DNA from 2 places in the Nonomuraea sp. IBHARD001 genome. Region 2 is predicted to be linked to the other one. Evidence: riboswitches for the same ligand, from Rfam matches in the RefSeq annotation. Region 2 holds a riboswitch; the other holds the start of a gene.
What was found. Region 2 has a riboswitch for thiamine pyrophosphate ahead of tenA (thiaminase II). Riboswitches for the same ligand answer to the same signal wherever they lie in the genome.
Positions count from the first base shown of each region.

Region 1: it holds a riboswitch for thiamine pyrophosphate, as region 2 does, so the genes downstream of both, thiO (glycine oxidase ThiO) here and tenA (thiaminase II) in region 2, are expected to answer to the same signal.

Region 1 is NZ_JBWBBW010000002.1:2,704,917-2,712,189, forward strand. It holds gene pknB (Stk1 family PASTA domain-containing Ser/Thr kinase) at 1-1,197, opposite strand, end outside; gene ACTWNK_RS14555 (thiazole synthase) at 1,300-2,055, opposite strand; gene thiS (sulfur carrier protein ThiS) at 2,048-2,248, opposite strand; gene thiO (glycine oxidase ThiO) at 2,245-3,396, opposite strand; TPP riboswitch at 3,394-3,512, opposite strand; gene ACTWNK_RS14570 (NAD(P)/FAD-dependent oxidoreductase) at 3,615-4,781, shown strand; gene ACTWNK_RS14575 (Rv2175c family DNA-binding protein) at 4,812-5,186, shown strand; gene thiE (thiamine phosphate synthase) at 5,164-5,832, shown strand; gene ACTWNK_RS14585 (polyprenyl synthetase family protein) at 5,893-6,960, opposite strand; gene metF (methylenetetrahydrofolate reductase [NAD(P)H]) at 7,052-7,273, shown strand, end outside.
Region 2 is NZ_JBWBBW010000002.1:5,725,187-5,732,459, forward strand. It holds gene pgm (phosphoglucomutase (alpha-D-glucose-1,6-bisphosphate-dependent)) at 1-853, shown strand, start outside; gene ACTWNK_RS28150 (DUF2786 domain-containing protein) at 961-1,668, opposite strand; gene ACTWNK_RS28155 (VOC family protein) at 1,705-2,406, shown strand; TPP riboswitch at 2,433-2,531, shown strand; gene tenA (thiaminase II) at 2,519-3,202, shown strand; gene ACTWNK_RS28165 (DUF2277 domain-containing protein) at 3,248-3,475, shown strand; gene ACTWNK_RS28170 (hypothetical protein) at 3,667-4,908, opposite strand; gene ACTWNK_RS28175 (STAS domain-containing protein) at 5,061-5,405, opposite strand; gene ACTWNK_RS28180 (DUF6069 family protein) at 5,497-5,979, opposite strand; gene ACTWNK_RS28185 (GntR family transcriptional regulator) at 6,271-6,915, shown strand; gene ACTWNK_RS28190 (DUF4031 domain-containing protein) at 7,076-7,273, shown strand, end outside.

The sequences.
Region 1 (7,273 bases), 3.0 Mb from region 2:
GCCGACCTTCTCGTCGTGCCTGCCCTCGGCCAGCGTCACCTTGAAGCCCTTGGCACGGGCCTCCTGACTGGCCATCTGGACGTTCTTGCCCAGCAGGTCGGGCACGGGGACGTACTTGCCCTGGGAGAACCACCAGCCGGTGGCCACCATCGCGCCCACCATGACGACGGCGAGCCCGACCAGCAGCCAGTTGGGCCGCCAGCCGCCCCTGCGCGCGGGAGGCGCCGGAGGAACGGGCACCGAGGTCGGCACCTCCGAACGCGGCTGGACCAGCGTGTGGTTGGCGTAGGGGCGCTGCGGCATCGGCCTGGCGCCCGACATCGAGTGCGACATCGGGGGAGTGCTCTCGCGCGGCAGCAGGCGATGCGCCTCGACCGCGGCCACCAGCATGGCGCTGGCGTCGCCGGGGCGGTGCTGCGGGTCGCGCGCGGTCGCCTGGGCCACCAGCGAGTCGATGAGGTGCGGCGTCTCGGGCACCAGCGAGGAAGGCGGCGCCACCGTGTCGTGCACGTGCCGGTAGGCCACCGACATCGGCGTCTCGCCGTGGTAGGGCTGCTGGCCGGTGACCAGCTCGAACAGCATGATGCCCGCGGCGTAGACGTCGCTGCGCACATCGGCGCCGCCGGTCGTCACCTGCTCGGGCGACATGTAGCCGATCGTGCCGATCATCACGCCCGTGCGCGTCTGGTTGCTCGCCTCGATCGCACGGGCCAGGCCGAAGTCGACGACCTTGACCCGGCCGTCGTCGGTCAGCAGGACGTTCTCCGGCTTCATGTCGCGGTGCACCATGCCCTGCTGGTGCGCGGCGCCGAGCGCGGCGAGCACCGGGATCATGATCTCCAGCGCCTCGCGGGCCGGCAGCCTGCCCCGCTGCTGCAGCAGCTCACGCAGGGTCTTGCCCGGAACGTACTCCATCGACAGGTACACGATGTCGCCATCGGTGCCCTGGTCGAAGACGTGCACCACATTGGGGTGCGACAGGGACGCCACCGACTTCGCCTCGCCGATGAACCTCTGCACGAAGGAGGGGTCCTCGGCCAGCGAACGGTGCATCACCTTGAGCGCGACCGTGCGATCGAGCCTGACGTCCAGAGCCAGGTAGACCGTGGCCATGCCGCCCCGGGCGATCCGGGACTCGATGCGATAGCGCCCGTCGAGAAGCCGCCCGACGAGGGGGTCCGCAATGGTCGTGTCCACCTGGCTGAGTTTACGGGCGTTTTGCCACCGGCATAGCCTGAGCATCCCAAACCGATGCCGAGCCGTTCCACACACCGGCCCCCACCAGCGCGAACGGCATGCTCAGCGGCCCAGCGGCGAGGACGCCTCGGCGTAACGCCTGCGTGGGATGCGTCCCGCCTGCCGCGCCAGCCTCCCCGACACCACGGCCAGGCGCATCGCCTCGGCCATCGCCTCCGGCCGCTGCGCCCTGGTGACGGCCGTGGCCAGCAGGACGGCGTCGCAGCCGAGCTCCATGGCCAGGGCCGCGTCGCTCGCCGTGCCGATGCCCGCGTCGAGGATCACGGGCACGCCCGCCGCCTCGACGATGAGCTCGATGTTGTGCGGATTGCGGATGCCGAGCCCCGAGCCGATCGGCGCGCCGAGCGGCATCACGGCCGCGCATCCCGCCTGCTCCAGGCGTCGGGCCAGCGCCGGGTCGTCCCCGATGTACGGCAGGACGACGAAGCCGTCGGCGACCAGCCGCTCGGCCGCGTCGAACGTCTCGATCGGGTCGGGCAGCAGCGTGCGCTCGTCGGCGATGACCTCCAGCTTGACCCAGGCCGTGCCCAGCGCCTCACGGGCCAGCCTCGCCGTCAGCACGGCCTCGCCGGCGGTGAAGCAGCCCGCTGTGTTGGGCAGCACCTTGATGCCCCTGGCGCTCAGCACGTCGAGCACCGAGCCCCTGGCCGACGGGTCGAGCCTGCGCATGGCGACCGTGGTCAGCTCGGTGCCCGAGGCGACGAGCGCCTGGTCGAGCACCTCCAGCGAGGGGGCGCCGCCGGTACCCATGATCAGCCTGGAGCCGAACTTCTCGCCCGCGATGATCAGCTCATCCACCCTGCACCGCCGTGAGCACCTCGACCTTGTCGCTGTCGGCGAGCGTCGTGGACTCCCACGAGCTCCTGCTGACCACCTCGTCGTTGACGGCCACCGCGACGCCCGTGGTGGCAGGGGTGAGCCTGCGCACGGCCTGGGCGACCGTCGTGCCGTCGGCGACCTCGTGCGGGTCGCCGTTGATCGTCACGTTCATCCGTTGCCTTTTTCCGCTGTCACATGGTCGGTGCGGGTGGGGGAGTCGCCCGCGAAGCGTCCGGGGGAGCAGTGCGCGGCCAGCTCGTGCCCCGGTCCCCGTACGAGCTCGGCGGTGAGCGGGGCCAGCAGCACGCCGCCGCGGTGGTGGCCGGTGGCCAGGGTGAGACCGGCCTGGCCGCTCGGGCCGATCAGCGGCAGGTTGTCCGGCGTGCCGGGCCGCAGCCCCGCGACCGCGTCGCGCAGCTCCAGCTCGGTGACGCCAGGCACCAGCTCGCGGGCGTCGCGCAGCAGTTCGTACAGGCCTCCGGCCGTCACCCTGGTGTCGAAGCCGAGCTCCTCCTGCGTCGCGCCCACGACCAGCTCGCCGTCGCTCCTCGGGACGAGATAGACCGAGGAGCCGTGTACCGTGCCGCGCACACATCTGCTCAGCAGCGGCGCGGGGGAGCCCAGGCGCAGGATCTGGCCCTTCACCGGGCGCACCGGCAGTCCGGCCAGCTCGGCGCTCCAGGCGCCCGCGGCCAGGACCACCTCCTCGGCGCGCACGTCGCGGCCGTCGGCCAGCCGTACCCCTGTCACCCGGTCGCCCTCGCGCAGCAGCTCGCGCACCCGGGCGGGCAGCAGCGGGACGCGGCGGGCGCGCAGGGCGGCCAGGAGGGCGGCGCTCACCCGGCGCGGGTCGACCCACGCGTCGCCCTCGGCCAGCAGGCCGCCGCGCACCGCAGGGGCCAGCATGGGCTCCAGGCGGCGGCACTCGCGGCCCGAAAGGCGCGAGACCGGAAGGCCGAGCACCGCCATGAACGCGGCGAGCTCGTCGAGCGCGGTCAGGTCGTCGGCCGCGAACGCCACGTCGAGCGTCCCGTCGGTGCGGTAGTCGAGGTCGTGCCCGCTGTCGGCCGCGAGCTCGGCGGCGAAGCCGGGCCAGGCGTCGAGCGCGGCCAGCCCCAGGCGCAGCAGCGGCTGCTCGGTGTAGGTGACCTCGCTCACCGGCGCCAGCATGCCGGCGGCGGCGTGCGAGGCGCCCGAGCCCGGCGCGGGGTCCACGACCGTGACGTCGCGCCCCTCGCACGCCAGCCGCCAGGCGATGCTCAGCCCGACGACACCGCCGCCGGCCACGACCGTGCCGCCGCCTGGTGTCCGCTCGCTCATCAGGGGAACTCCGCTCCCTTCGCCGGCATGACCCGGATCAGGTTCATTGCGGTCGAAGGCCACCGAGCCTTCCTCTCAGCCCGGTGTGAAATGGCCGGGCTCCCGCGCGTCTTGCTACCTCCACCAGGGTACGGCGTCGCGATGAAGGCGCGAATTCGCCCCTTCTTTACGAAATCGCCATTGGCGTTGTCCCCCGCGGGCAACCTAAGGTCAAGAGCGTGGATCACGTCGTGGTGGTAGGAGCGGGACTGGCAGGGGTGCGAAGCGTCGAGGCGCTGAGGGCTCGCGGCTACGGCGGAAGGGTCACGCTGGTCGGCGAGGAGCCGCACCGGCCATACGACCGGCCACCCTTGTCCAAGGCCGTCCTGCTGGGCGAGAGCGACTCCACCTACGTCGACTCCGACCTCGACGCCCTCGAGGTCGACTTCAGGTCGGGCGTGGCGGCCAAGGGCCTGCGCGAAGGCGTCGTGGAGACCACCGAGGGCGAACTACCCTACGACGGCCTGGTCATCGCCACCGGCGCCGAGCCCATCAGGCTGCGCGGCGAAGGCCGCCAGTACGTCCTGCGCACGATCGACGACGCCCTGGAGCTCAGGGCGCGCCTGACGCCCGGCGCCAAGGTCACCGTCATCGGGGCCGGCTGGATCGGCGCCGAGGTCACCACCGCCGCCCACCGGGCCGGATGCGAGGTCACGGTCGTCGAGGCCGCGCCCGCCCCGCTGGCCCACGCGCTCGCCCCCGAGGTCGGCGCCCTGTTCGTGCCCTGGTACGAAGGCATCGACCTGCGCCTTTCGGCCATGGTCGGCTCGGTCGACCCCGGCGGTGTCACCCTCACCGACGACGACAAGATCTCCTCCGACGTCGTGGTCAGCGGCATCGGCGTGCGTCCCTCCGTCGACTGGCTGGCCGGGTCCGACATCGACCTGCACAACGGCGTCGTCACCGACGAGCACCTGTGCACCTCGCTGCCGAACGTGGTGGCCGTCGGCGATTGCGCCGCGTGGTGGTCGCGCCGGTTCCAGGCCCGGCTGCGGGTCGAGCACTGGGACACCGCGCTCGGCGCGCCCGACGTCGCGGCGGCCACCCTGCTCGGCGACGTCGCTGTCTACGATCCGGTGCCTTACTTCTGGTCGGAGCAGTTCGGCCACATGGTCCAGTACGCTGGCCACCACGCCGGAGCCCGGTTACTGCACCGTGGAGACCCCACGGCGGGAGGAAAGTGGGCGATCTGCTGGCTGACCGGCGACGACACGCTCGCCGCGATCCTCACCGTGGACCGTCCTCGCGATCTGGTCCAGGGACGGCGGATCATCGAGGGCGGGCAGCGCCTCGACGTCGCCAAGCTGGCCGATCCGGCGGTAGCCGTACGTGACTGTGTTGTTTGAGCAAGGACGCGATGTGGTAGTGGTGGATTCGTGACGCTTTCTGTTGCAGAGATCGACCGGGAGACCGACGAACTCGTTGGCGAGTGGCTCCCGCTCCCCGAAGTGGCCCGGCGCATGGGCCTGACCATCGGCAGGGCCAAACAACTGCTCAAGGACCACAAGCTGATCGGCGTGCGAAGAGGAGGCGGCGGACCCCAGGTTCCCGCGGTCTTCCTCGACGGCGACGACGTGGTCAAGGGCCTGCCAGGCACCCTCACCGTGCTGCTCGACCAGGGGTTCAACGAGGCGGAGTCGCTTCGGTGGCTGTTCACCCCTGACGAGTCGCTCCCGGGTGCGCCCATCGACGCGATCAAGGCGGGTCGCCATACCGAGGTCAAGCGACGTGCCCAGGTCCTCGGCTTCTGACCCTTCGGCCGACCGCGCGACCCGTCTGGCCGATGCCAGGCTCTACCTCTGCACCGACGGCCGCCGCTCGCGTGGCGACCTGGCCGATTTCCTCGACGCCGTGCTCTCGGGCGGCGTCGACATCGTCCAGTTGCGCGAGAAGGGGCTGGAGGCGCGTGAGGAGCTCGCGCTGCTCGAGGTCTTCCGTGACGCCTGCGACCGGCACGGCGCCCTGCTGGCGGTCAACGACCGGGCCGACGTCGCCCATGCGGCCAGGCCCGACGTGCTGCACCTCGGACAGGACGACCTGCCCGTGGCCGTGGCGCGGGAGATCCTGGGCGAAGAAGTGATCATCGGCCGCTCCACGCATTCCGCCGCCGAGGCCTCGGCGGCGGCCGTGCAGGAGGGCGTCGACTACTACTGCTGCGGCCCCATCTGGCCGACTCCCACCAAACCAGGACGGCACGCTCCCGGCTTCCCGCTGCTCAGGCATGCGGCGGGGCTGGCGGGCGGGCGGCCCTGGTTCGGGATCGGCGGCATCGACCTCGCCAACCTGGACGAGGTGCTGGCCGCAGGGGTGAGCAGGGTCGTCGTCGTCCGGGCGATCACCGAGGCCGAGGACCCGGGGGCAGCCGCCGCCGAGTTCGCCAAGCGACTGGCCTCGTAGACGCTGCGGCGTTTCTCCCCGGGTGCGTCAGGGCTTGCGGGAGGTCGCCGCCGGTGGGCCTCAGGACTTGCGTGAGGTCGCCGCGACCGCCAGCTCGACCAGGGCCGCCCTGGCGCCTGCGGCGACGGGAGCCTCGTCGAGGGCGTGCAGCGCGTCCTCCAGGTAGGTCCCGATGAGCTCCTCGCAGGCCAGCAGCGCGCCCGTGCCCTCGATGATCTCGCGAAGCGCGGCCACACCGGCCGGGTCGAGCGCCGGGTCGCCGAGCAGGGCGCGCACGGTCGCCGCCTCCGCGGGCGTGGCCGCCGCCAGCGTGCGGGCGATGAGCATCGTCCGCTTGCCCTCGCGCAGGTCGTCGCCCGCGGGCTTGCCGGTCTCGGCCGGGTCGCCGAACACGCCCAGCACGTCGTCGCGCAGCTGGAAGGCGATGCCCACCTTCCTGCCGTAGTCGACGCAGAGCCGGTCGACCCACTCCGGCGTCGCGGCCGTGCCCAGCGTGAGGCCCAGGCGCAGGGGCTGCTCGACGGAGTACTTGCCGCTCTTGTAGAGGGCGACGCGCAGGGCCGAGTCGAACGTGTTCTCGCCGTGCGCCTGCTCCAGCAGGTCGAGGTACTGCCCGCACATCAGCTCGGTGCGCATGTGGTCGTGCATCGGCTGGGCGGCGGCGAGCGCGTGGGCGGGCATGCCGCTCGTGCGCCACATCTCGCCCGACCACAGCAGCAGCAGGTTGCCCAGCAGGATCGCCGCGCCCTCGCCGAACTGCTCGGCCGAGCCCTGCCAGGCGGCCTTCTCGTGCTGGGCCTGGAAACGCCGGTGCGCCGACGGCATGCCCCTGCGCAGGTCGCTCTTGTCCATGACGTCGTCGTGCACCAGGGCGCTGGCCTGCAACAGCTCAAGGGAGGCGGCGGCGGTGTAGACGGCCGGGTCGTCCTCGCCGCCCGCGGCCCGCCAGCCCCAGTAGCAGAACGCCGGACGCAGCCGCTTGCCACCCGCCAGCAGGTCCTCGGCGGCCGAAAGAAGGGGCTCCAGGTCGGGCCCGCTGACGAGCGGGCGCTGCCTGGCGACGAACTCCCGCAGGGAACGATCCACCTGGGTACGGAGGGCGTCCATGCTGGCGACGTGAGAGTTCATGCCCTTGAGAGTAGTGGCCGGGCGGGCACACATCGATCTCTCGTGGTGGACATGGCCTTTGACGAACGCCACGGAACGGTAACCTTGGAGCATGGCATTGGGTCGATCCTCCATGTTTCCCGAGCGCGTCCCCACCGTTCGCGATCTGCTCGCCCAGGGCGACAGGTCGTTCTCGTTCGAGTTCTTCCCGCCCAAGACCGATGAGGGTGAGCGGCAGCTCTGGCGTGCCATCCGAGAGCTGGAGGCGCTGCGCCCCACCTTCGTCTCCGTGACCTACGGCGCCGGGGGTTCCACCCGCGACCGCACGGTCGAC
Region 2 (7,273 bases):
CCCCACCTGGCGGTTCATGACGCTCGACTGGGACGGCAAGATCCGCATGGACTGCTCGTCGCCGTACGCCATGGCCTCGCTCATCGAGCGGCGCGACCGCTACGACGTCTCGACCGGCAACGACGCCGACGCCGACAGGCACGGCATCGTCACACCCGACGGCGGGCTGCTCAATCCCAACCACTACCTGGCCGTCGCCATCTCCTACCTGTACGCCCATCGGCCCGGCTGGCCGCAGGGGGCCGGGATCGGCAAGACGCTGGTCAGCAGCAGCATGATCGACAAGGTCGCCGAAGGGCTCGGGCGGCGGCTGGTCGAGGTGCCGGTCGGGTTCAAGTGGTTCGTCTCCGGGCTGCTCGACGGGTCGCTGGCCTTCGGCGGCGAGGAGAGCGCCGGGGCCTCCTTCCTGCGCCGCGACGGCTCGCCCTGGTCCACCGACAAGGACGGCCTCATCCTCGCGCTGCTCGCCGCCGAGATCATCGCCGTCACCGGCCGCACCCCCAGCGAGCACTACACGGACCTGACCGCCAGGTACGGCGAGCCCGCGTACGCCCGGGTCGACGCGCCCGCCACCCGCGAGCAGAAGGCCGTCCTGGCCAGGCTGTCGGCCTCGCAGGTCACGGCGTCCACACTGGCGGGGGCGCCCATCACGTCGATCCTGACCGAGGCGCCGGGCAACGGGGCGGCGCTGGGCGGTGTCAAGGTCGCCACGGCGGACGCCTGGTTCGCGGCGCGGCCTTCGGGGACCGAGGACGTGTACAAGATCTACGCCGAGTCGTTCAAGGGGCCGGAGCACCTGGCCGAGGTCCAGCAGGAGGCCAGGGCGGTGGTGTCGGCGGCCCTGGAGAGCTGAGCGCTTTCCGGAAGGCTCAGCCTCGGGTGAGTGCTTTCCCGGAAGGCTCAGCCTCGGGTGAGTGCTTTCCCGGAAGGCTCAGCCTCGGGTGAGTGCTTTCGGAAGGCTCAGCCTCGGGTGAGGGGGGAGGCGGGTGGGGTGGGGACGCCGGGGCGGCCGAGGTCGGCCCGGCGGCCCGCTCTGACGCCCTCGCCGTAGCCGGTGCCGCTCGTCCTCGGGACGCTGGTGCGGATGCGCGGGTAGTGCTCGGCGACCGCGCGTTCCACCTCGGCGTGCCGGTCGGCCAGCACCAGTTCGGCGCCAGGCGCGCCCGCCTCGGCCTCCTGCTCGGCATGCGCCTCGGCCTCGCTCAGCAGGCGGTGCACCTCGTCGGAGAAGCCCAGCAGCCACGAACGCCGATAGGCCCTCGGGCTCTCGCCTTCGGGCACGCCCGCCTTCGCCAGGCCGGTGGCCATCTGCAGCAGCAGCGACGTGGCCAGCACCTCGGCACGCTCCAGGTCGGAGGCGAACCCGAACACGTGCACGCGCTGCCCCTCCGCGCCCTTGCCGATCAGCAGCGGCCGGCACCGCGAAGCCTGGGCCACCAGGTAGATCAGCCTGGCCTTCTCCCTGGCCCAAGGGTCGCCGACGGCCACCACCCTGTTGGCCGGGCCGCCCCTGCCGCGTCCGCGCAGCATCGCCTGCTCGATGCCGTGCTTGCTCATCAGCGCCGTGGCCGCGCCCATGAACGCGGCGCGCTCGTGCTCGTTGTCGGTGCCCTCGGCCTTGGCCAGGAGCTTGCGTACCCGGTCGAGTGTGCGGCTGTCGATCGCCATCGGGCCCAGGTTAGGATAAAAGAAAGGGGATCCGCGATGCCGCGCCGCACCTCACGCCCGCCGGGCGCACCGTGCTGGATCGAGCTGCACACCTCAGACCCGCACTCCGCCCTCCCGTTCTACGGCGAGCTCTTCGGCTGGACGTTCACCGCCGAGCACGACGCCCGCGTGACGGCCGCACTCGACGGCGAGCCGGTGGCCGCGATCGTCGGCTCGTCCGGGCCGCCGCGCTGGATCACCTTCTTCGCCTCGGACGACCCCGCCGCCACCGCCGCGCTGGCCGTACGGCCGGGCGGGGTCCCGCTCGCGTCCCTCGTGGCCGACCCGGCGGGCGTGGTGCTGGGGCTGCGGCGGCCGGGCGCCTGGCTGACGCACGAGCACGGCGCCTACGTGTGGAGCGAGCTCATGACCGGGGAACGGGAGCGTGCGGCGGCGTACTACCGGCTCGTGCTCGGGCTCGGCACGACGACACTCGACCTCGGCGGATCGCCCTTCACCGCGTTCACGGCGGGCGGCGAGACGGTCGGCGGGCTCATCGCGCCGCCGTCGTCGCAGGTCGAACCGCGCTGGATCGTGTACTTCTCGGTCGCCGACACCGAGACGAGCACCGCCGTCGCCCGCTCGCTCGGCGCCACCGTCGCACACGGCCCCCTGCGCACGCCGGTCGGGCCGCTGGCCGCGCTGCGCGATCCGCAGGGGGCGGCGTTCAGCGTGTGGACGGTCGCGGGGCCCGGCTGAGCCCCGCGGGCACGCCTGCTACGGTGGCTCGCGACGCGGGGTGCTCCGGAACGGCCGGAGCTGAGATCACACCCGTCGAACCTGATCTAGTTCGGACTAGCGAAGGGACGTCATGTTCTGCGACGACGTCTGGGACCGCACGGCCCCACTGCTGCGAGCCATCCACCAGCACCCGTTCAACACCGCGCTCGGCGAAGGCACCCTCGACCGGGAGCGCTTCGCCTTCTACATCGTCCAGGACGCGCGCTACCTGGAGGCGTTCGCCAGGGCGCTGGCCACCGCCGCCGTGCGGGCGGGCGAGCCGGAGGAGGCGGCGTTCTGGGCGTCGAGCGCCCACGGGGCCATCGCCGCCGAGCGCACCCTGCACGAGGGGTACATCGAGGCCTACGGGCTCGGCGCCGCCGACCTCGACGGCATCCGCACCTCGCCCACCTGCCTCGGCTACTCCTCCTACCTGCAGGCCACCGCGCTCGCCGCGCCGTACCCCGTGCTGGTGGCGGCGCTGCTGCCGTGCTTCTGGGTCTACCAGGACGTCGGTACGGCGCTGCTGGAGCGCACCGGAGGCGCCGAAGGGCATCCGTACCGCGCCTGGATCGACACCTACGCCGACCCCGACTTCGCCAAGTCGGTCGAGCGGGCCAAGGAGATCGCCGATCGGCTGGCCGACTCGGCCGACGACGGGGTGCGTGCGGCGATGGCGGAGGCGTTCGTGCAGGCCACCGAGTACGAGTGGCTGTTCTGGGACAGCGCCTGGCGGCGTGAGGGCTGGCCGACCGAGCCGTACCTCGGCGGCTGAGGCGCTCACGGTGGAATGTCGGGGGCGGCGGGTAGGGTCCGAGGCATGTGCCGAAGCATCAAGACGCTGCGCGAGCCCTACACCCCTGAGGTGACGCACGACGACGTGCACGCCGCCGCGCTGCAGTACGTCCGCAAGATCTCCGGCTTCCGCGCCCCCTCGGCGCGCAACGCCGAATCCTTCGACCGCGCCGTCGCCGCCGTCGCCGCCGCCACCCAGGAACTCCTCGACACGCTGGAGGTCCGCCCCGCCCCACGCCAGCAGTCCGCCTGACGGCGAGGCGGCCTTTCGAGGGCGGGGCTTCGGGCTATGGCCCTGGCCATGGGCTTGCGACGCCTGTTGACCACGGGGTGCCTTCTCCGAGGCGCGTGTGCCTCGCCTCTGCGGCCCCGGGCCTCGGGCCGCCGGGCTGCGCGGCCTCGCGGCAGCCCGGCTGGACGCCCTCCCGAGGGCCCGAGAAGACCTCAGCGGTGGTCGGCGGAGGAGCCGTTGACGGTGAGGATGGGGTCGGAGGTGACGATGGCGGGGAAGGTGCCGGTGTCGACGATGCCGTGTTCGTTGTACGCGGCCTCGATCAGGGCGTGGGCGCGTGGCTCCAGCTTCCACAGGGCGCGGTACTCGCGGGCGGTGATGAGCGAGATGCCCGCCTCACGTGCGATGTCGGCCGCCCTCGGCACGAACTTCACATCGATCTGGTGATCCCAGTACTCCCTGGCCTTGCGCATCAGCGCCGCACGCTGTGCGGTGTCGACGACCGGCGCGAAGGACTCGACGACCTCGAACTCCTCCTCCTCGCCCTCGTCGAAGGCGACCGACCGCGACAGGGCGGGACGCCTCGACTCCTCGGGCGCCCACGGCACCGGCGGGGTGAGGTCGATGAGGTTGCTCGTGTTGTACAGCGCGCCGATCTGGGCCAGCAGCGCCTCCTGGCGTGCCTGGTCGACCGCCAGTCCGGCGTGCTCGACCGCCTGGTCCATGGCCTGGTCCAGCTTGAGCAGCGCGGCCCGCATCTTGCGGTCGGAGGCGCCGCCGTCGCGCAGGGCGCGCGCACGCTTGGCGGCGAGCGCCACCCTGGTCAGGCGCCGGTGCGCGTCGACCTCGCTGGCGGTGCGGTCACTGACCTCCGCCAGGCCGACGCGGACGAGGACACGCTCGGGCGTGAGCCGCCAGTTGATGCGGTGGCGACCGGTGATGCGGTGCCGTTCGATGGCCATGCCGCGCTCCCAGAGCCAGGCGGCGACCAGCGGGGCGGCGAGGCGGAAGATGGCCTCGGCCAGGCTACGGGCGTCCATACTGGACAGCACGGCGGTCAGGCAGGTCAGCGCCCATACCGCGATGCCGTCGATGCCGGCCGAGTAGTTCTCGCGCATGTTGCGCCTGGCCCGCACCGCCGAGGTGATGATCGCGACCTCGATGAAGGCGAACAGCAGCAGGCGCAGCGGGCCGTCGAGCCCGAGCACGTCGCCCGAGAAGCGCCACATGCCTTGGGCGGACACACCGGTGGCGATGGAGGCGGCCACGATGGTGAGGACGTCCTCGATGGGGCGCGGGGTGACATAGGTCTGCCACAGCCGAGCGCCCACCTTGAGCCCCGACCGCAGGAAGAACACGGCGACGCCCAGCAGGGCGAGGCCGACGACGCAGATGATCACCGAAAAAACCGGGCGTTCGGCCGCGAAAGTCGTGATGTTATCGATGGGGGGCATCCGTCACTGTCCGTCAGTCTCGATATCCGACAGTACCTCCACGCGATCATTCCAGACTGTTGCCCTTGTTGTGCACGAAACACGCGTTCACGCGTGGGGCTCCAGCGTCACGGGAGGCGTCGTACGCCCCTCCTGGCGGGCGCTGCCGCAGCTCAGACGGCCGCTCCGGCGTCGATGGAACGCCAGGCGTCGGCCAGGGTCGGATAGATGTCAAAAGCCTTGTCGGCTCCCGTCACGCTGAACACCTTCGCCCTCAACCCCCGCAAGCCGGACAGCGTCACCCTGGCTCCCCGATCCCACGCCCGGCTCCTGAGGTCGAGCAGGAGCCGTACGCCCTCGGAGCCGAGGAAGCCCACCTGCTCCATGTCCACCACCATGTGCCGCGTGCCGGGCGTCAGCAGCGGGATGAAGGCCAGGCGCAGCACAGGTTCGGAGGCGATGTCGATATCTCCTCTGACATGGGCGACAACCCGGTCTTCATACCGCCAGACGTCCACTGCTGCATTGTTCGTGTATTCGGCCACCTGAGCATGAAATCAGGACATTTGCTGGAAATACTCAACGCTTACTCCACATTCGGGTAAACCCTTACGCCCCTTGGTAAGGGTCACGCCGCACCGAGACCGCGGCGACCGAGCCGAGCAGCGAGATGACGGCCACGCCGACCACCAGATTGATGCCCGCCGTGGCCAGCGCGGACGGCATCCACCCGCCGCTGGTCAGCGGGAGCAGTACGGCGACCGCGGTGGCCAGTCCGCCGATCCAGCCGAAGAAACTCATCGGCCTGGGCGTCAGCAGCATGAGCAGATGCATCAGCGCCGTGGCCAGCAACGCCGATCCCGCGGCCAGCAGGGCGTACTGGGTGGTCGGCAGCCGACTCGACATGCCGTCGTCGTCGACGGCCAGCAGCGGGATCTCGAAGACCCCGCGCACGACGAGCACGCCGACGACGACCACGAGGGCCGCGACCAGCGCGGTGGCCACACCGCCCGCCCACAGCCTGCCCGCGTTCACCTGCGGGCGTGTGGGCTGCGGGGGCGGCGGCGGATATCCATAGGACGGTCCGGTCAAGGATCTCCCCCTTTGTGGCCTGATGCGGTTATCGCCGTTCTTCGCCTGGTCCAATGCCCGGCAACACCACGACCGGGTTCGCGAATGGCAAAACCGGCGAATGACCGGCAGATGTCGGGAAGGTGATTTTCGGCTTTCGGTACGAAGTCCTGCCGGGATACGGTCGGTTCGCGACCAGTATGCAATATATTTGAGCTGACGTTTCGGCACGGGCCCTATTCGCAGGTAGCTTCTTGCGAAAGCGCTCGCCAAGAGATCAGGATCCCGATATATTGCAGGCCGGGAGGGATCATGCCACTGCCGCAAGTGAAGTCGCTCAGGCGCTACTCCAGCGCGCAGCAGTTCGCCTATGACGAGGTGCGGGCCTGGATTCTCAACGGAGTCCTGCAGCCCGACGAGATCGTGCGCGACATCGAGATCGCCCAGTTCCTCGGCGTCAGCCGCACGCCCGTGCGCGAGGCGCTGATCAGGCTCGGCCAGGAGGGTCTGGTCGAGGCCAGCGCCAGCCGTATGACCAGGGTGGCCAGACTGCCCCTCGACCGGGCGCCGCATCTGTTCGAGGTCGGCTCCACCCTCGACGCCCTGGCCGCAGGCCGCGCCGCGCCGCACATGACCGAGGCCGACCTGCTGCTCATGGAGGGACTGCTGGACTCGCTGGCCCAGACCACGGCTCCCGATCGGCTCAGTGCGATCGACGAGGAGTTCCACCGGGTCTACTACCGGCGGGCGGGCAACCCGGTGCTGATCGAGATGCTCGACTCCATCGACGAGCAGCTGCGCCGCATCGAGCGACATGTGTGGGGCTATGCGCGCATCCACGAGGAGGCGCGCGAGGAGCACGGCATCCTGCTGGACGCCCTGCGCAAGGGCGACTCCGAAGCCGCCGCCGAGGCCGCCCGCAGCAACTGGGTCCGCTCCTGGCGCCGCGACGACTGACCGGAGACGCGGGGTCGGTCGAAAGCGCGGGACGGTCGAAAGCGCGGGTCACGCAGAGCGCGGGTCGCACAAGGCGCGAGAGTGACGCAACCGCGACCACCGCACGCGTGGGCGCGCGGGTGGCAGCGGGTGACAAAGGCGGAGGTTCTAGGCTGGCGCCGTGAGTGTGCTGATCGATCCCCCGAACTGGCCGGGCCCGCGCGGGCTGCTGTGGTCGCACCTGGTCAGCGACCTGTCCCTGGCCGAGCTGCACGAGTTCGCCGCCAGGCTCGGCGTGCCGCCGCGTGCGTTCGACCGCGACCACTACGACGTGCCCGAGACCGTGCACGCCCAGGCGGTCGCACTCGGCGCGGAGCCG